One region of the Vallitalea guaymasensis genome, then DNA from elsewhere that is predicted to be linked to it. Evidence: riboswitches for the same ligand, from Rfam matches in the RefSeq annotation. Region 1 holds a riboswitch; the other holds the start of a gene.
The links. Region 1 has a riboswitch for cyclic di-GMP ahead of HYG85_RS18030 (hypothetical protein). Riboswitches for the same ligand answer to the same signal wherever they lie in the genome.
Positions count from the first base shown of each region.

Region 2: another riboswitch for cyclic di-GMP. It lies ahead of HYG85_RS23865 (transglutaminase-like domain-containing protein); the one in region 1 lies ahead of HYG85_RS18030 (hypothetical protein).

Region 1 covers NZ_CP058561.1:4,194,449-4,202,951, reverse strand. The annotation lists gene HYG85_RS18040 (hypothetical protein) at 1-739, opposite strand, end outside; gene HYG85_RS18035 (hypothetical protein) at 1,053-1,412, opposite strand; gene HYG85_RS18030 (hypothetical protein) at 1,449-2,225, opposite strand; cyclic di-GMP riboswitch class I at 2,441-2,526, opposite strand; gene HYG85_RS18025 (hypothetical protein) at 2,762-3,037, shown strand; gene HYG85_RS18020 (undecaprenyl-diphosphate phosphatase) at 3,093-3,917, opposite strand; gene HYG85_RS18015 (ATP-binding cassette domain-containing protein) at 4,113-5,165, opposite strand; gene HYG85_RS18010 (GTP-binding protein) at 5,155-5,862, opposite strand; gene HYG85_RS18005 (ABC transporter substrate-binding protein) at 5,880-7,109, opposite strand; gene HYG85_RS18000 (hypothetical protein) at 7,375-8,503, opposite strand, start outside.
Region 2 covers NZ_CP058561.1:5,520,872-5,529,374, forward strand. The annotation lists gene HYG85_RS23830 (acyl-CoA carboxylase subunit beta) at 1-513, opposite strand, end outside; gene HYG85_RS23835 (tRNA (mnm(5)s(2)U34)-methyltransferase) at 701-1,261, opposite strand; gene HYG85_RS23840 (pseudouridine synthase) at 1,353-2,063, opposite strand; gene HYG85_RS23845 (D-alanyl-D-alanine carboxypeptidase family protein) at 2,109-3,272, opposite strand; gene scpB (SMC-Scp complex subunit ScpB) at 3,342-3,920, opposite strand; gene HYG85_RS23855 (segregation and condensation protein A) at 4,030-4,791, opposite strand; gene HYG85_RS23860 (site-2 protease family protein) at 4,815-5,420, opposite strand; gene HYG85_RS23865 (transglutaminase-like domain-containing protein) at 5,667-6,473, opposite strand; cyclic di-GMP riboswitch class I at 6,466-6,545, opposite strand; cyclic di-GMP riboswitch class I at 6,571-6,655, opposite strand; cyclic di-GMP riboswitch class I at 6,688-6,776, opposite strand; gene HYG85_RS23870 (MBL fold metallo-hydrolase) at 6,906-7,760, opposite strand; gene HYG85_RS23875 (BlaR1 family beta-lactam sensor/signal transducer) at 7,783-8,503, opposite strand, start outside.

The DNA of each region.
Region 1 (8,503 bases):
ACTTGTTAACCATCTTTGAGATAATGTCCATATATTCACTGAAGAATTCAAGTGCTTCTTTATTATCTAATAGATTATTAGCTGTATAATTTATCAACTTACTTAGTGACTCGTTGTCTAATGATAATTCATATACATATGCTGTCTTACCATCAATTGTTTTTCTTCCTTTGTTTTTCACTAATTTCAAGTTAGGATTATATTGTAAAGCGTAATCTTTTAAGAATTTATTTAATTTTTCTTGTAATTCCAATACTAATTTACTATCATAAGTAATATCTTCATTGTTCTCTTGATTTATTACAAGATATTCTTTTCCAGCAAACTCCTCGCTGAACATCATTATAGATGGTAATTTTATTACATTGAGGGATTTTGAATTCTTTTGTAACATATTATAATCTCCCCAATATTCTACTCCCATTCCTATTCCACCAAAAACGAACTGAGTATCTACATACATTTTTCTTGATGTCTTTTGTTTGTTTTGCTGTAACTTCGTGTGAATGTTAATGTTCGTATCCTGTAATAACATCTTTACAGCAGCAATACTGAATTGCTCTTCTTCTGAAAATCCTTCAGTCTCTAAAGTTATTGAAATATCTGTGTCACTTTCACTTGAAGTGACTTCTAGTGATTTCTTAAATGCATTATATAATTTATTTTCATTATAATCACATCCAACAAATATTAACATAACAGATAATACACATACTATCATTGCTGATATTCTTTTCATACTATATACCTCCTAATATATTGTCTTTTTTTGTCACTACCCATTATAAACTATGTTAAGTATATTGTAAATCAATTATTTATTTGACATCAGTTTGTAATTTGTCATAATTATTTATATATTCTGTCGTAATCTTGCTGAATATTGCAACAAATCATACCTACTAATAACTATAAATCTATTGTAACTATAATAATATCTACTACTCTTATTATGAACACTATAACTAATTTCATTCAAAGTAAAAAATAAATCCAGAGGAAAATATTTAATTCCCTGGATTTATAATCTATTCTTGTTAAATTAATAAATATTATAGACTATTAATTACTTCTTCTGGTGTATTTACTACTTCAAATTTATCAACAAAGTCTTTTCCACCAAGTCTTCTTATTTGTGACATTGCAATAACTGAATCAAGTTTTACATAATATCTCTTTTTGAATGGTGTATCCAAGTATTTTTTTAATGCTTCTGTTAACATTTCTCCTACTTCTGGAGTAGAAGTTGATTGTTTTCTTGCATCAACTAAAAATACATAATCCTTAACATTTATCATTCTTAATTTGCTTTCATAGTCTTTCATACAATCTTTAGCTTCATCTACTGTGAACATTCCCTCAGCTACTAAAGATACTAATTTCTTACTTGAATTAACGTCAATTTTATACATGTGTATACCTCCTAGTAAATGTTTTGTTATTTAATATTAAATATCATATTCTGGGTCAAGCGCTTTATAGAATAATTTACAATCCAAGGATTTTTCAGGTGGTATATCTTTAAAATGTTCTGTCTCAGCATATTTTGTATGTATAAGCATTCCTTTTTCATCATGAACAAGTTTAAACTTAAAATATTTTGAGATTAATGTAGCAGATTTAATATTGGTAGCTTCAAGAAACATACCTTTATAGCCTCTTTTTATTGCATCATCCTGACAGATTCTCACTAAGTCTTTTGCTATTTCTTTCTTTAGCTTATCTGATTTTACACCAATCATAAACATATGTACAAAATCATTCTTTTTAACTTTTTTATTTGTTTTGTAATAAATAGTATCCAAAAACCTCTTATCAAGAACTTCAAGTAATTCACAGATTTTATTCATGGGCTCTAAATTATCTGTAAATGGAGGGACTTCTTCATCTGGATCAAAGTCTTCACATGCTAACACACCTATGATTCTATTGTTTTTTCTGTTTATAGCTATATAACACAATCCTTGTTCTACAACATTTTTCATGTAATTATAAACAAATTCATTAAAATCCTCAATAGATAAGTGAACAGCCTGTACCATCGGTTCAGATATTGTTTCTTCCTTTACTGTTACCCCTGCAAAAGTTTCAGCAAGACATTTTGCCGCTTCAGCGATCAACTCTTCATTTTTCCCATCCAATCGCTTATACTCTAATTCTATATTTAATTGTTCCAAAAATTTTACTAAAAATACTTTATCATATAAAACATCATTTTTTTTCATTATATCCCCTCTTTCAACTATTAATTAAACAAATAAAATAATTTCATCAAACAAAAATGATAAAATATACTATATTTTATGGCAGGAAGATTCCTTTAATATAAAAAAGGTAATTGTTACACTCCACATAACATTTCATATAACGTTATTAGCCAATGAAAAAAATGTGACAAAAAAAACAGCTACTAATAATAGTGACTGCCATCAAATTATTATACGGCAACCTGGCAGTCCTAGGATATAATCCCTTAGACCCATAGCTTTGCGTCCCTATTTTTCAATAGGTTTGCTATTTTCTTAATAAACAATATTTAATACTGGACTTATTATAACATAATTATTCTTTGCTTTCAATTTATTTTATATACAAAATATTCCCGATTACCTACTTTTGCAATTCATACTTAAGTTATTATTACTACTTGTTTATTTTTTAAATAGATAATTTTACCTAATGAAAGCAGTCAAAAATCAATTACAACATTAAATAAATAATTTCATCAATCTTAGCAAAACATAACTAAGAGGTGATGAAAATGGAAGATACAACTGTAATAGATAATGAGGTTTATTATAATGTGAGCAATAGATTATTTCAATTTGCTGATACAGAAGACGATTATAATAGAATAATGAAAACAGCTACTCATTGGTTATGTGAAGCATCTGGACGTAATTTTACAAAAGACCTTTTATATCCTTTATCAAGTAATGGCTACATCATTAATGATGAAGGTACAGCAACCAAAGAATGGGAAATAGCTGAAGGAGTCTTAGTTAAAAAGCAAACTGAAGGAATGGATCGTGTATAGAAAATATAAGGGCTGTAGGATAATACATTTTTAATTATCCTACAGCCCCATTGTTTTATTTAAATATTGTAAAATATAGGATTACAATGATTCCTAACGCTATTCTGTACCAACCGAATACTTTGAAGTCATGTTTTTTGATATATCCTACTAGGAATTTGATAGCTAATATTGAAACTACAAAAGCAACTATCATTCCTGTTAGAAGAACCAATAATTCTAGACTTGTAAATGCAAAGCCGAATTTTAGTATCTTGATTATACTTGCACCAAACATAACTGGCATAGCCAAGAAAAATGTAAATTCAGCGGCTACAGTTCTTGATGTTCCTATAAGTATTGCTCCTAATATAGTTACTCCAGAACGTGAAGTTCCTGGTATTAATGATAATACTTGAAATAAACCTATTATAAGTGCTGTCTGATACGTAAGCTCAGAGATATCATTAACTTTACAAGTTCTGCCTTTGTTCCATTTCTCTATGATAATAAATAAAATACCATATAATATCAATGTAATAGTAACTGTCTGATAGTTATAGAATAATTCATCCATCTTATCGTTAAATAATATACCTACGATTCCTGCTGGAATACATGCAATGACAATCTTTACCCATAAAAGAATAGTATCTTTTTTAATAAATTGCTTTTGTTTAAATGAAAAGGGAAAAATCTTCTTCCAGTAAATAACTACAACTGCCATTATTGCCCCTAGTTGAATTACAACGAAAAACATTTCCTTAAAAGCGTCCGACATATTCAACTTAAGAAATTCATCAACTAGAATCATATGACCTGTGCTGCTTATTGGCAACCATTCTGTAACTCCCTCTACGATACCAATAATCAATGCTTTAAATATCTCAATAATATCCATATAAAAAACTTCCTCCTGCGTAAATAGCTTGTTCTATGTTGTAAAAATAATACATTTCTTCAATTATACATTAAATCAAGTCACATGCGCAATAAGATAAACATTAAAAAACCCTTAAGTTTATTAATATTCTATAAAAAAAAGAAGCTACGCCTCGTTCCGTAGCAACTTTCCTATAAGATAAATAAGTTTTTGTCAATGAATGCTTTCATAAACATTTATATTACTGATATTGTCATTATAATTAATTATTTCTCCCTTTCTTAGAGAAGTTCTTAATCCTTTGATGACTTTATCCATCTTTTCTAATTCTTGCAGCATAGCTTTTTCTTCTTTTCCTGTTTCTATAACCTTATATATACCACCGTTTCTTATAACTATTCTCTTATCAGCCATAAGTGCCAAACTAGGGTCATGAGTCGCCATTAATACAATCTTTTCTTTGCTAACAAGAAGACCCAGTGCTTTCTTTCTATCAATTCCAGCATTCTCAATTTCATCTATTAATACAATAGGGGACGTGCTTAGAATAGCTGTATCCGCTATCATCAAAGCTCTAGATTGTCCACCACTTAAGCTTGTGATAGGAGTATTAAGGTCAAAAGCTTCTCCTGCTAGATTATTAGCAGCTTCAATAATCTTTTTTATTACTTCTTCTTCATTTTCAACCATACGACTTTTTGCATGTAGTTCAAGAAATTCACTGACAGTTAAATCCATTACAAAATTCATGTTCTGTGATAACTGTGCCACCAATTTATTACCTGATGAAAACCTCCACTTTTTATCTGGTTTTTCACCATTAATTAGAATGGCTCGACCTGTTGGGGTATCTTCATTAGCTGTCCACTCTATATCAGCTAATAATCTGCTTTTACCTGAACCCGTTGGACCGACAATAGATATTATCTCACTTTTGTTTATAGTGATATTATCAAAATTTTCTTTTTGTCCAGATTTATCATGTCCTGCTATAATTGTTAATGAATCAACTGCTTTTTCTTCTTTTATGCCTAAAAAATCCAGCATGGTATTGATATATACGATTATATCCTCAGTTAATTTAGTTGTATCTATAGCCCATTCTTCTCTTTCTTCCTCAGAAAAATGTTCTAGGAAACTTATGAAAGTCTCATTTCTATATTCATCAACATCCAACTTATTATCTGCAAAGAATGATATTATAAAGGGATATTTATTTTCTATTTCATTAATTGTCAGTTCATCAAGCATTTCTCTATTTATCATCTTCATCATCACCTAATTTCATTTTTCTTACATTACCCATTTGATAATCCTCACCGATTCTAGTTTCACCTAAACAGTATGAACAAAGTGCTGATGGCATTGAGAATCTTAATTTTTTACCTTTTACTGTACTTGTATCAGTTTCTTCATCATATAATAGAGTACTTAATTCAAATGCGCCTTGTCCAGTCAACCCATTGATATGCATCGTAACAGCTTTTGGATTAACAGAATTAACTCTTGAAGAAAACACTTCCCTCTCTGCTTGTGATACAATGTCACCTTTGGTTATTACAACTATATCAGCAGATTTTAACATTGGTCCTATTTTCTTAGGAGTATTTATCCCACTAAGATTATCTATTACACAAATTGCTTTGATATCCTTGATATATGGTGAACAACGATTACAAAGTCCTGCACTCTCAGTAATGAGTAAATCCAAGTTTTCTTTTATACCCCACTTAACAACTTCTTCAATATTACTGACAAAGTAATGGTCAGGGCATAGAGAACCAGACAAACCTTTCTTAACTGGTATTCCTGCTTTTTTATATAATATATCATCATCTGTATAGAGACAGTCAAATTTAACTACACCTACTGATAATCCTCTTTTTTGAAGAGCGCCTATTGTTTTTAAAATAACTGATGTCTTACCTGAAGATGGAGGTCCGGAAATAGTAACTAGATTCATATTTATCACCTTTCTCTCTATTTAACATCTATATTTTCATTGAAAATACTCTCACATCTATTTATTAATTCACCCATATCATTATTGTATATATAATCCCAGCCTAACCACATATATTTATGTTCCATTGATATCATGTTATCCACTTCTGGATTAACACTTGGAAACTTACCGTTATGAGATAATATCTCTCCTACTTCCTTTGAAGCAAAGAAATCAACAACTGGTTCTAACATATCTTTTTTGCTTTTCTTGGATAGTAAGAATATTGGGCTTATTATAGCTCCATCTAATGGCCATACAGGTTTCATTGGTCCTTCATTTTTAATCATCTTAGTAAAGAAATATGGCATGATTGTAACTACTGGTTTATCCTGTTTTCTGTGAGATTTTACCATTTCAGAAGGATGCATTCCTGTTGATAGGCATTTTCCTAGTTTTCTCAATCCTTCTTCACCATATTTTTGATGAATATTCAATAATATGGCGTTAAATAAATCAAAATCACCGATTGGCAGACTAACACTATTCTCAAACTCTGGTTTCAATATATCTTCCCATGATTTTGGCATATCTCTGCCATTTAATTCTTCTATATTTATTAAAAATACTGCTGGTACTACCCCTATAATTGAATAGTTGTTATTAGGGTCTTTTAGACATATTTCTTCATTATCAAATTCCTTATTATAATGTTCCATTTTGGTTATATCTTCAAAAACACCTTTTGAAGCCCATTTGCCAATTAATTTTTTATCAAAAAACAGATCAAAACCTGCTGATATGAATATATCTGATAATACATCTGGGTCTTCAGTTTTCTCTAATGATTCTTTTAACCAATCCACACCCATGGATGCCGCTTTTAATTCATACTCCATTTTAGTATCTAGGTTATTACCAGTGCCTTCCATCCATTTATTGAATGACTCCATAAGTGGTATTCTCACAGGACAAGGTAAGATACCTTCAATTTTAATGTCAGCATCATTATTGGTAACCTTATCAGTTTCATCATTTATAGCTTTGTTATGATTTATAGCATCTTCAAGATTTTCTGTAAATACATCCAAATTGATTTTCTTCATCTTCAATGCTGTTTCAAGGGTAATTGACTTTCCTATCAATTTTCTCTGGTTTTCATTTTTCATTCCTTCAAATCCTATTGATTCGAATAAATCTATGGTCTCTGGGTAACGTTCTGTAATATCATATAATGAATCTTTTACATTAAAATATTTTGTCATAATATCCTTCCTTTCAGCTCTATATGGTTAATAAATAATTATATTTTATCATCGACTTACTCTTTATTATACTATTATTTATTATTTTAGCTGTATCATATGTTACCAATTCAACTTTCCCACATCAATATTCTATGGAGGTAAGCTAATTAAAAGGTTTTAAAGAAAAAAACTTACTAAACCCTTACACTTATGATGTGAGGGTTTAATAAGTTTTAGTCTTTTTTTCATATTATATTTTATAATATTTGATTATTGTATCATATCATTGTTCTTTTACATCAACTAAATTATCATTGATAGTAATTGATATACTATAATTATTACTTGTAAGCTCAATAATATCCTCAATATATTTTACTCTGAACTGATCATTTTTTGCTAGTGTAATTGCTGTAACATTAAAATGTTTGTCAGATTTTTTAGTAGTCAATTCCAGTTGAAAAACCTCTTGTTTCTCTCCGTCCTTAATATTTCTTACATTACTGTCCTGACATTCCCAATTCAATGGTATTACATTCAAACTACATTTATCAAAATCAGCAGTGAATATACCTTTTTCCTTTTCTTCGTAGTCTGCATAAGAGTTCAATAAGAATTTCATTTTATGCTCTTCATATAATTCAACATCATCAACTATGATATATATCTCTGCACATGGCGAATATATTCTTCTCTTGGAGTGTTTCATCAGTCCTTCTTCCCAAGCCTGGGTTTCATCACTGGCAATAGTTACATAATCATCTTTTAGTTCTGCCCTGATAATCTTACCGCCATATTGTTCCATTGGCTGACGAGCTAGTTTACCATTATCAAATACAGGCAAGAATAAGCTATGGTTATTCGCACAGCATAAATTGCTTAAATTAGCATCATGATAGTATCCAGCACCACAATCCGGACATAAAGTAATGCCTTCTGCTTCTAATATTATACTACCTTTATCTTGGTGAGAATGTCCTACATATAATTCACCGCTGCAATAATGTAGATGAGCTTTACTAATATCTTTTCCCTGTCTATTAATATCCACTTGTCCAGTTACTTCAAAGATTCCTTGTTCAATTACAGTATCTCCTTCTATTTTCTCAACTAATGGAGAGGCTACTAATGTAAAGACATCATCACTTACATAACCTTTTTCCAATAATTTGGTATAGAGTGACAACCATACTTCATTACCTGTCAATTCATAGAAACTATAGGCTATATTTGCTTTTAGATGAACCCCTGGATGAGCATCATTAATTGGCAAGAGTATCGTACCATCATCTTGTTGAGACAAATGGGATAATATGAATTTACCAGTCTTAGAAAGTAATTCTTTATATATTGAGAAAGGTTGTTTTTTATATCTTGCCAAAGCATATAAAGATGGTATTACATTGGAAAAT
Region 2 (8,503 bases), 1.3 Mb from region 1:
AGAATTAGGACTATTAACAAATAAACTAGTAGCTTTCTTAGTCATGAATGTGAAATCTGATAAAGAAGGAATAAGTGTAGCTCCTCCTCCACATGTACCAAGAACAGCTGTAATTTGTGGTACAACTCCTGATGCTAGCGTCTGCTTCAAGAAAATTTGTCCGAACCCATCTAGTGCATCTGTAGATTCTTGAAGTCTAACTCCTGCAGAATCAAGTAACGCAATGATTGGAGCTCCCATTTTCATAGCCATATCGTAAACAGCACATATTTTCTTAGCATGCATTTCACCTAATGCACCACCAAGCACTGTTACGTCTTGGCTATATACGTATACTAATCTTCCTTCAACAGTACCATAACCAGTTACAACGCCATCAGCTGGAGTATCCTTAACACTTAAATTAAAATCAGTTGTACGGTGCTTAACGAACGCACCAATCTCAACAAAGCTATTAGTGTCAAGTAGTTCTTCAATTCTTTCTCTAGCCGTCAATTTAGAATCAGCATGTATCTTGCTAATTGCTTCTTCTCTACCTGTTTCAATAACATTTCGACGGTTAGTGAGTTCATTGATCATGTTTTGAATACTCATGCATTAACCCTCCATTTTTATGTTTATGTAAAACAATGCAATCTTCACCAAGTATCATTTTACATTAATTCGTTGCAAATATCAAGTGTATTTAAGAAATAAGCAACTATTTTTTCCTTACTAAATAAATAATAGGAGCATTCATTTTCCTGTTTTCATAAGCAATGGATATTACGTCATATTGCTTATTATTTAATTCTCCTAAATATTTATTCACTTCATTTTTTTCTATTATACCACCTTCATGTCCATAATAAGAAATAATTGAAATCAGACCATTTTTCTCTAATATATCAAGCATATTTTTTATAGCCTTTATAGTGGACTCAGGTTTAGTAATTATTTCTTTATCTCCACTTGGAAGATAACCTAAATTGAACATAGCAACTTTTACTGAACTCTTAATATGATCTTTGACACATTCATGAGAGTCCTTTATTAGTGTTACCCTATTTAATAATTTTCTTTCATCTAATTTTTCTTTTGTTGACCTGATTGCAATATCTTGAATATCAAAGCCATAGACTTGTCCATTGATACCTACCTGCTCAGCTAAAAAAACTGTATCATAACCATTTCCAATAGTAGCATCTATAACTGTATCACCCTCATTGATATATGTTTTCACAATTCCTTGTACAGTATCAGTTATTTTAGGTTCAAACATCTAAATCACCTCCTTTTAAAAATCCACATGTTAAACCCCAAAGAGCATAATAAGACATTTATCTTATTTTCTTTGGGGGGATATATAAATCTTATAATTTTTTTATATAATTAAGTTCTTCTTTACTTAGATGTCTATATTTACCCTGAGATAAACCGTCTATTTTTAGCTTTCCAATAGCCGCTCTTTGAAGTTTTATTACGGGACAACCTATATGTTCAAACATTTTCCGTACCTGTCGATTCTTACCTTCATGAATTACTACTTTTAATTTTGTTTTGTCTTTACTGCTTTGAAGAACACTAATTTTGGAGTGAGATGTCTTATAAACTCCCAAATCAGTTCCCTTCCTTAATTCATTTAGTTTTTCTTCTGAAGGTACACCTTTAACAGTTACTATATATTTTTTCTCGACTTCATGTTTTGGATGAGTCAATTTATAAGTTAAATCTCCATCATTAGTAAGAAGTAATAACCCGCTGGTATTGTAATCAAGTCTACCGATAGGGTATACTCTGGTATTAATATCAATAAGGTCCATTACTGTCTTTCTACCTTTTTCATCTGAAACACTAGTTATATAACCAGTAGGTTTATTCAACATAATATATATTAAGTGAGAGTTATTCTTAACAACTCTGCCATTATATTTTACTATATCTTTATCTGGTTCTATCTTGCTTCCAAGTTCTTTAACGACTCTTCCATTAACTGATACTTTGCCTTCAACTATATAACTTTCACATTTTCTTCTAGAGGCGATACCTGCATCAGCCAAATATTTTTGTAATCTAATTTCCATTTATTTTCCCTTCTCAATCCAATTAATCATAAAGATATAAATTTATTAGTTACATGAAAACAAAAGAAATTTTTCAAGTACTTTATTGAATATGTGTTTGTAAGTAATCTTTTTAACTTCTGTATTGGTTATGAGTGGTACTGAAAGATAATGTTTACCATCAACATATATTTCGGCATTACCTACATTTTGCCCAATTTTAACCGGGGCTATTATATTAGGATTAACATTATATAGTATATATACCTTTTCATCTTTTGACAACGTTATATCAACATCTTGTGATGTTAAAACATCTATAGATTCTCCAATACCTTTTTTTACTCCAACTTGACACACATGTTTATTATTGGTCAACACTGTTTTTGTTTCATAATTATTAAATCCATAATTCATGATTTTTGTAGTATCGTTCCATCGGTAAGTTCTATTATTAGGCCAACCTGATGCTAGTACTACAGATATTAATTCCAGATCTCCTCGTTTAGCAGAACCTACAAAACAATAACCAGCTTTTGAAGTGTAACCTGTCTTTACACCATTAGCTCCATCAAACATATTTAAAAAAGAATTTTTGTTGGATATATTAAAGTTCCTACCCTCTTTTATTTCACAAAAGCTTATAGATGGTGTATTGATAAGCTTCATAAAAGTCTCATTATTAAGAGCATATCTTGTTATAAGGGCTAAATCATATGCCGTAGTATAGTGCCCATCCGCATCAAGACCATTAGGTGTTTTATAACATGTATTTATAGCACCAATCTGCTTCGCTTTCTTAGTCATCAATTTACAGAATTCTTCTGTAGAACCTGCTACATGCTCGGCTATTGCAATTGCTACATCATTAGATGAAACCAACATTAACGCATGTAACAAATCTCCCAGATAATATTCTTCATCTGGTCTAATATACAATTTTACCTTAGGGGCTTTTGATGCTTCTTTGCTTACCTTTACTATTTCATCAAGTTCACATGACTCAAGAGCTAAAATACAAGTCATAATCTTAGTTGTACTTGCCATAGCTCTTTCATCAAAGCCTTTTTTCTCCCATAATACTCTTCCTGTATTCTTATCCATCAACAAAGCAGAGTATGCATATAATTTTTTTGGTTCATCTTTGCAATCTTCTGCCGAAGCAATATTACCGGATAACATTATTGCAATAATGAATATGTATATTATTGTACTAGTTATTTTCTTCATTTTAATCATCTTTCTTATAGAATTCCTTATAATAATTTATAAGAAAAATGATTAATTTATTCCAAATTTTTATTCCTCTTCTGTTTTAAATTCTTTTTGTACTTCTTCTTGTGCTTCAATTTGTATAGTTGACAGTTTTTCTTCTTCTATCAGTGGTAATTCCTTCAAGGACTGAAATCCAAAATTTCTTAAGAAGTCCTGTGTCGTACCAAATATTATAGGTCTACCTGGTGCATCCATCCTACCTTTTTCACAGACTAGATTATAGTCTATGAGTTTGTTTATACAATGCACAGAACTTACACCTCTTATTTTTTCAACTTCTGCTTTAGTGATAGGTTGCTTATATGCAATTATTGACAAAGTTTCAAGCAATACATCTGTCAATACATAATTCTTTGCTTTATTATTAACTTTTCTTATATAATCGTAATATTCTGTTTTGGTACACATCTGATACGCATTATCAATTTCAATAATTGTTATACCCCTATCAGGACTATCATATTTATCTATAAGATTATTCATTATCTTTTTAGTTGTGTTTTTATCCTGTTCTATAACGTCAGCTATCTTATCAAGTTCAACAGCTTCTCCCATAGTAAATAATATAGATTCAATAATAGCTTCAATTTTACATAGTTGCATCTTTATTCCCCTCTGTTCAAACTTATATTTCTAAGTATATATATAATCAATCTACATAAATATATCCTAAATCCTAAATATTCTATGTTATTTAGGCATTCAGGATTAATTATATTATATTATCATTATTTAAATCTGTATACTTTATAATGATATCATCAAATAGGTCCCGTTGTACGATTGATATTTTACCCATCTTCATTAATTCCAAAACTGCAAGAAATGTAACAATTATTTCTACTTTGGATAATTGAGTTTCAAGAACATCTCTGAAACTTATGGTTTCGTACTGTTTTGATAAATTAATTATATAATCTATTTTATCATTTACAGTATATTCTTCTCTAACAATCTCACCAAAATCACTTCTTATAGTATCTATTTTGTTATATTGCTTTTTCATAACAGATTGGAATACATTATAAATCATAGAAAAGTCTATATCTGATAGTAACTTACTGGTATCTACTTTTTCTTCATAGTTAAGAACTTCTGTTGGTATTGTAGGTTCTTTGAAAATAACTTTTTTAGCATCAATTTGCCTTACTTTCAATTTATCTCTAATATATTTAAACTTCTTGTACTCAACGAGTTTATTCATCAGTTCTTCTCTAGGGTCTGTTTCCTCTTCCTCTTCATCTTCTATTGGCAACAGCATTTTAGATTTAATATTTATTAATGTAGCCGCCATTTCAATAAATTCACTCATGATTTCCATATTTTTTTCTTCTAACTTCTTGATATATTCCAAAAACTGATCCGTTATCATAACAATAGGTATATCATATATATTCAATTTGTTTTTGTCTATTAAATGTAGCAATAAATCTAATGGTCCTTCAAATACTTCTAATTTTACAGGAATACTCAATTAAAAAACCCTTTCTTTATTTCTTATACCCCGTTAACTATCATAGTACTAAAAATACTATTGATAATAATATTTACTAGAGTACTAATAAATCCAGAAGCCAAGAATAAAATGAATAAAGCTTGAATAACTTTCTCGTATTGAACAAATTTGAAGTATGCACGTGGATTAAGAGCTTGAATTATTTTAACCATATCAAATGGTGGTACAGGTAATAAATTCACAACAACTATAGCTAAGTTAAAAAGAATCAATATAAATAAAAACTTAGTCACATAATAATTCTGCTGAAATGTTGAAACAAAAATAGGTATTAAAACTGCCATTAACAGCAAATTAGATAATATACCAATTAATGTTATGGATATAAGACCTTTTTTCTTATCTCTTAATCTACCAGTATTAAAACTAAATGGTTTCTGCCATCCAGCACCTAAGAACATAAAAGAGATTATTCCAAATGGATCCATATATTTTAGCGGATTAAATGAAACTTTAGTTTCCTTCTTATATAATGGATGAACTAAATACTTGTAACAAATAATTCTAGGATATTCATGAACACATACTACAATTACTGCACAGACAAAACTAATTGCTATTTCTATTAATAATTTTATTGCTTCCATGTCTTACACCTCATTTTTCATTCTATAAGATATTGTACTAATAATTGGTTATAATTTCAAGCAATACTTGAAAAATCTTTGATTTATCCTAGATTATTATTAGGAGATATAGAACTTATGATACGTTATAAAAATGATATGGAAAAAGAAATTTACCAGATGTATGGAGACATATGAAAATACTTATTTAAACTCTGAGTATAAAATTACAAAATTACTTTGAGAGGGAGCAAATATTATTCATTATTAAAATACCTTTTTAGCACTATAATCTGAAGGGTCTTTTTCATAAGAAACTTTTACACCTTCTGATTTATATGCTGCATCAATGGTAGTGTCTACAACTATCCAATTGTTATCAACTAACACTTCATTCCAAGCATGATAGACAGAAGTGAAATTACTATCGCCATGAACAAGCTTTGTAGGAATGTTAAGGCTTCTAAGCATAACTGCAAATAGAGAAGCATAATCGTAGCATATTCCTTTTTTACTAGCTAACGTTTCATTAGTTGAAGGTAAATATCTACTACTAACATTCTTTGCTTTTTCATCATCATATTTAACATTATCGATTATGTAATTATATATAACTTCTATTTTCTCTCTGTCAGTCTTGGCATCTTTAGTTAGTTCTTTAGCTAGAATAGCTGCATTTGAATTGCTTGTCCAATGTACATTCTGAACACTTGCTAAGAATACTGTATTATTAGTTGTATCATTATGTACTTTACTGGATGTTAACAATTTGTACTTGTTACCATCAGCTCTTTTATATATTCCTACAGTATACTCACCATTGCCCATTTGTAATGGTAGCTCTTCATTTGAAGAATTAAGGTTATAGATATATTTATCCGAACCCTTCTTCACGACAACTTTTAAGTCAGAATAATTAGTAGTATCATAATTGATACTTACTGTGCCGTTATCAGCATTGACCTTTATAATTTCACTCTTAGCAAAAGCGGTTGTCCCAGCTAATGCTACAAAAATTAATGCAACTATAAAAGTTAATACTATTTTTTTCAGTTGTAACTCTCCCTTCGGCATCTGGCTATCTTCATATATGAAGACCCTATAGTTTTGCGTCCCTACCTCACGATAGGTTTGCCATATTCGTGGGAAAGAAAAGTAATAAAACTCTTCTTTCGGTAACTGGCTGCCATATCATTATTGACTTAGGCCCTTTAGTTTTGCGTCTTCAGCTTTCACTGAATTTGCCGCTTCGAGAAAAGATTTGACTACTAGGTAATCAAAGTCTTCCTCTGGTAACTGGCTGTCATAGCTTATAATTAAGCCTTAGACCCTATAGCTTTGTGTCACATACTTTCATATGCTTTACGATTTACAGAATAATACGGTCAATACTGCCGACTCTTTGACTACCCTCTCATTGATATTATATCACATATTGTTAATTTGGTAAATATTTCTTTATATATTACATCTAATAAACAATAGTTAGCACTAAGATAATCTGATTCATTGCTCTAATAGATTCTCAGTATTTTCTAACAAAGAATAATCGCCTACTTCACCATGACCAGGAACAATTACATCAACACTTTTTTCACTATACTTTCTTTTTAATTTCTTTATGCTTTCTGACCATCCCATAATATTTGCATCTGCTGTATTACCCAAGTTTTCTGATTCAGCTGATTTCACCATACAACCACCAAACAATACTTTTTTACTAGGGTAATAAACGACAATGTTGTCAGGAGAATGGGATTCTTGTGGATAATAAAGTACTAATTTTTCATCTCCAAAAACAATTTCCATTTCCTCATCAATATCTATATTAACTATTTCAGTAGGCTCTATATACTCAAGTTTAGTGTAAACATCATAATATTTTTTCAATTCAGGATCTTTTAGCCAATCTAAAAAAAGCTTTCTAGCATCTTCTCCTCTTTCTTTAACCATATTTACCGTTTTTGATGTTCCTATAATCTTAATATCTTGTTCAGCAAGATATTTATTTCCACCTAAATTGTCAAAGTGAAAACCAGTATTTATTTCTATAAATTTAACCTCTTGACCTGCTCGTTCTCGGACCCACTCAATAATTTTTCTAGTTGCTTCGTTTTCATAAGGTGTATCAATCAGGGCTATTTCGCCATTTTTCATTTCAATAATCATAGAATTTCCATCCCATGGAAATTTATGATTTACTACTAAAACACCCTTCTTAATTTCTTTAATGGTCAAACTATCATCAATATTAACTTCATTATCAATATCTAGCTTATAGATATATTCATCCTTTTTAGCACTGCATCCAGGGGTAACCATTATTACTATCATCATTACTAATACAAAATATTTTCTCATATAAAATTCTCCCTCATTATTCTTAGTATATCCCTTTATCATTTAATATTTTTAGCGCTATTTTACGAGCGTTAACACCATTTGCATCACTATCTCCTTCAATGTTAACGGCAAAATAGTATACGTTATTATTTTTTTCTACATAACCAATAAACCACCCATTGATTTCATATTCATTTAAAATCAATGTTCCTGTTTTCCCAGCCAAAACACTATTCTCATTTTGTGATAATTTTATAACTTCTTTTACCGTATCTATGTTTTCTTTCTTAAATGGTATTTCGTAATTATGTATTTTTTTAAGAAATTCAACTTGTTCTATAGGTGAAATCTTTAATGCTAATTTACCATTTATAATACTTTCTATCCCTCTCCAGCCAACTTCATTACCGTAATTAATATTCTTAATCACGTCTGTCATTTTTTCTTTACCTATATCTCTACTTAACTTTTCAAAATACCAATTAACAGAAAATTTCATCCCTGTTTTTAAGTTGTGATTCATGTTCCATATATCATAAGGATATTTTGTTCCATCCCATATCAACTCTGACATTCCGTCTTTTATGATTCCCTCTTCAAGAGCCGTTACAGCAATAACTATCTTAAAAGTAGACAATGGTGCTATACGCTGTTGAGCCTTATAAGAATTATAAATGTAATAATTGTCTTCATTCTCATTTAACATAACAAATGTCCCATCATATTTATCAAAATATTCTTTTAAGTGTTCATCTATTATA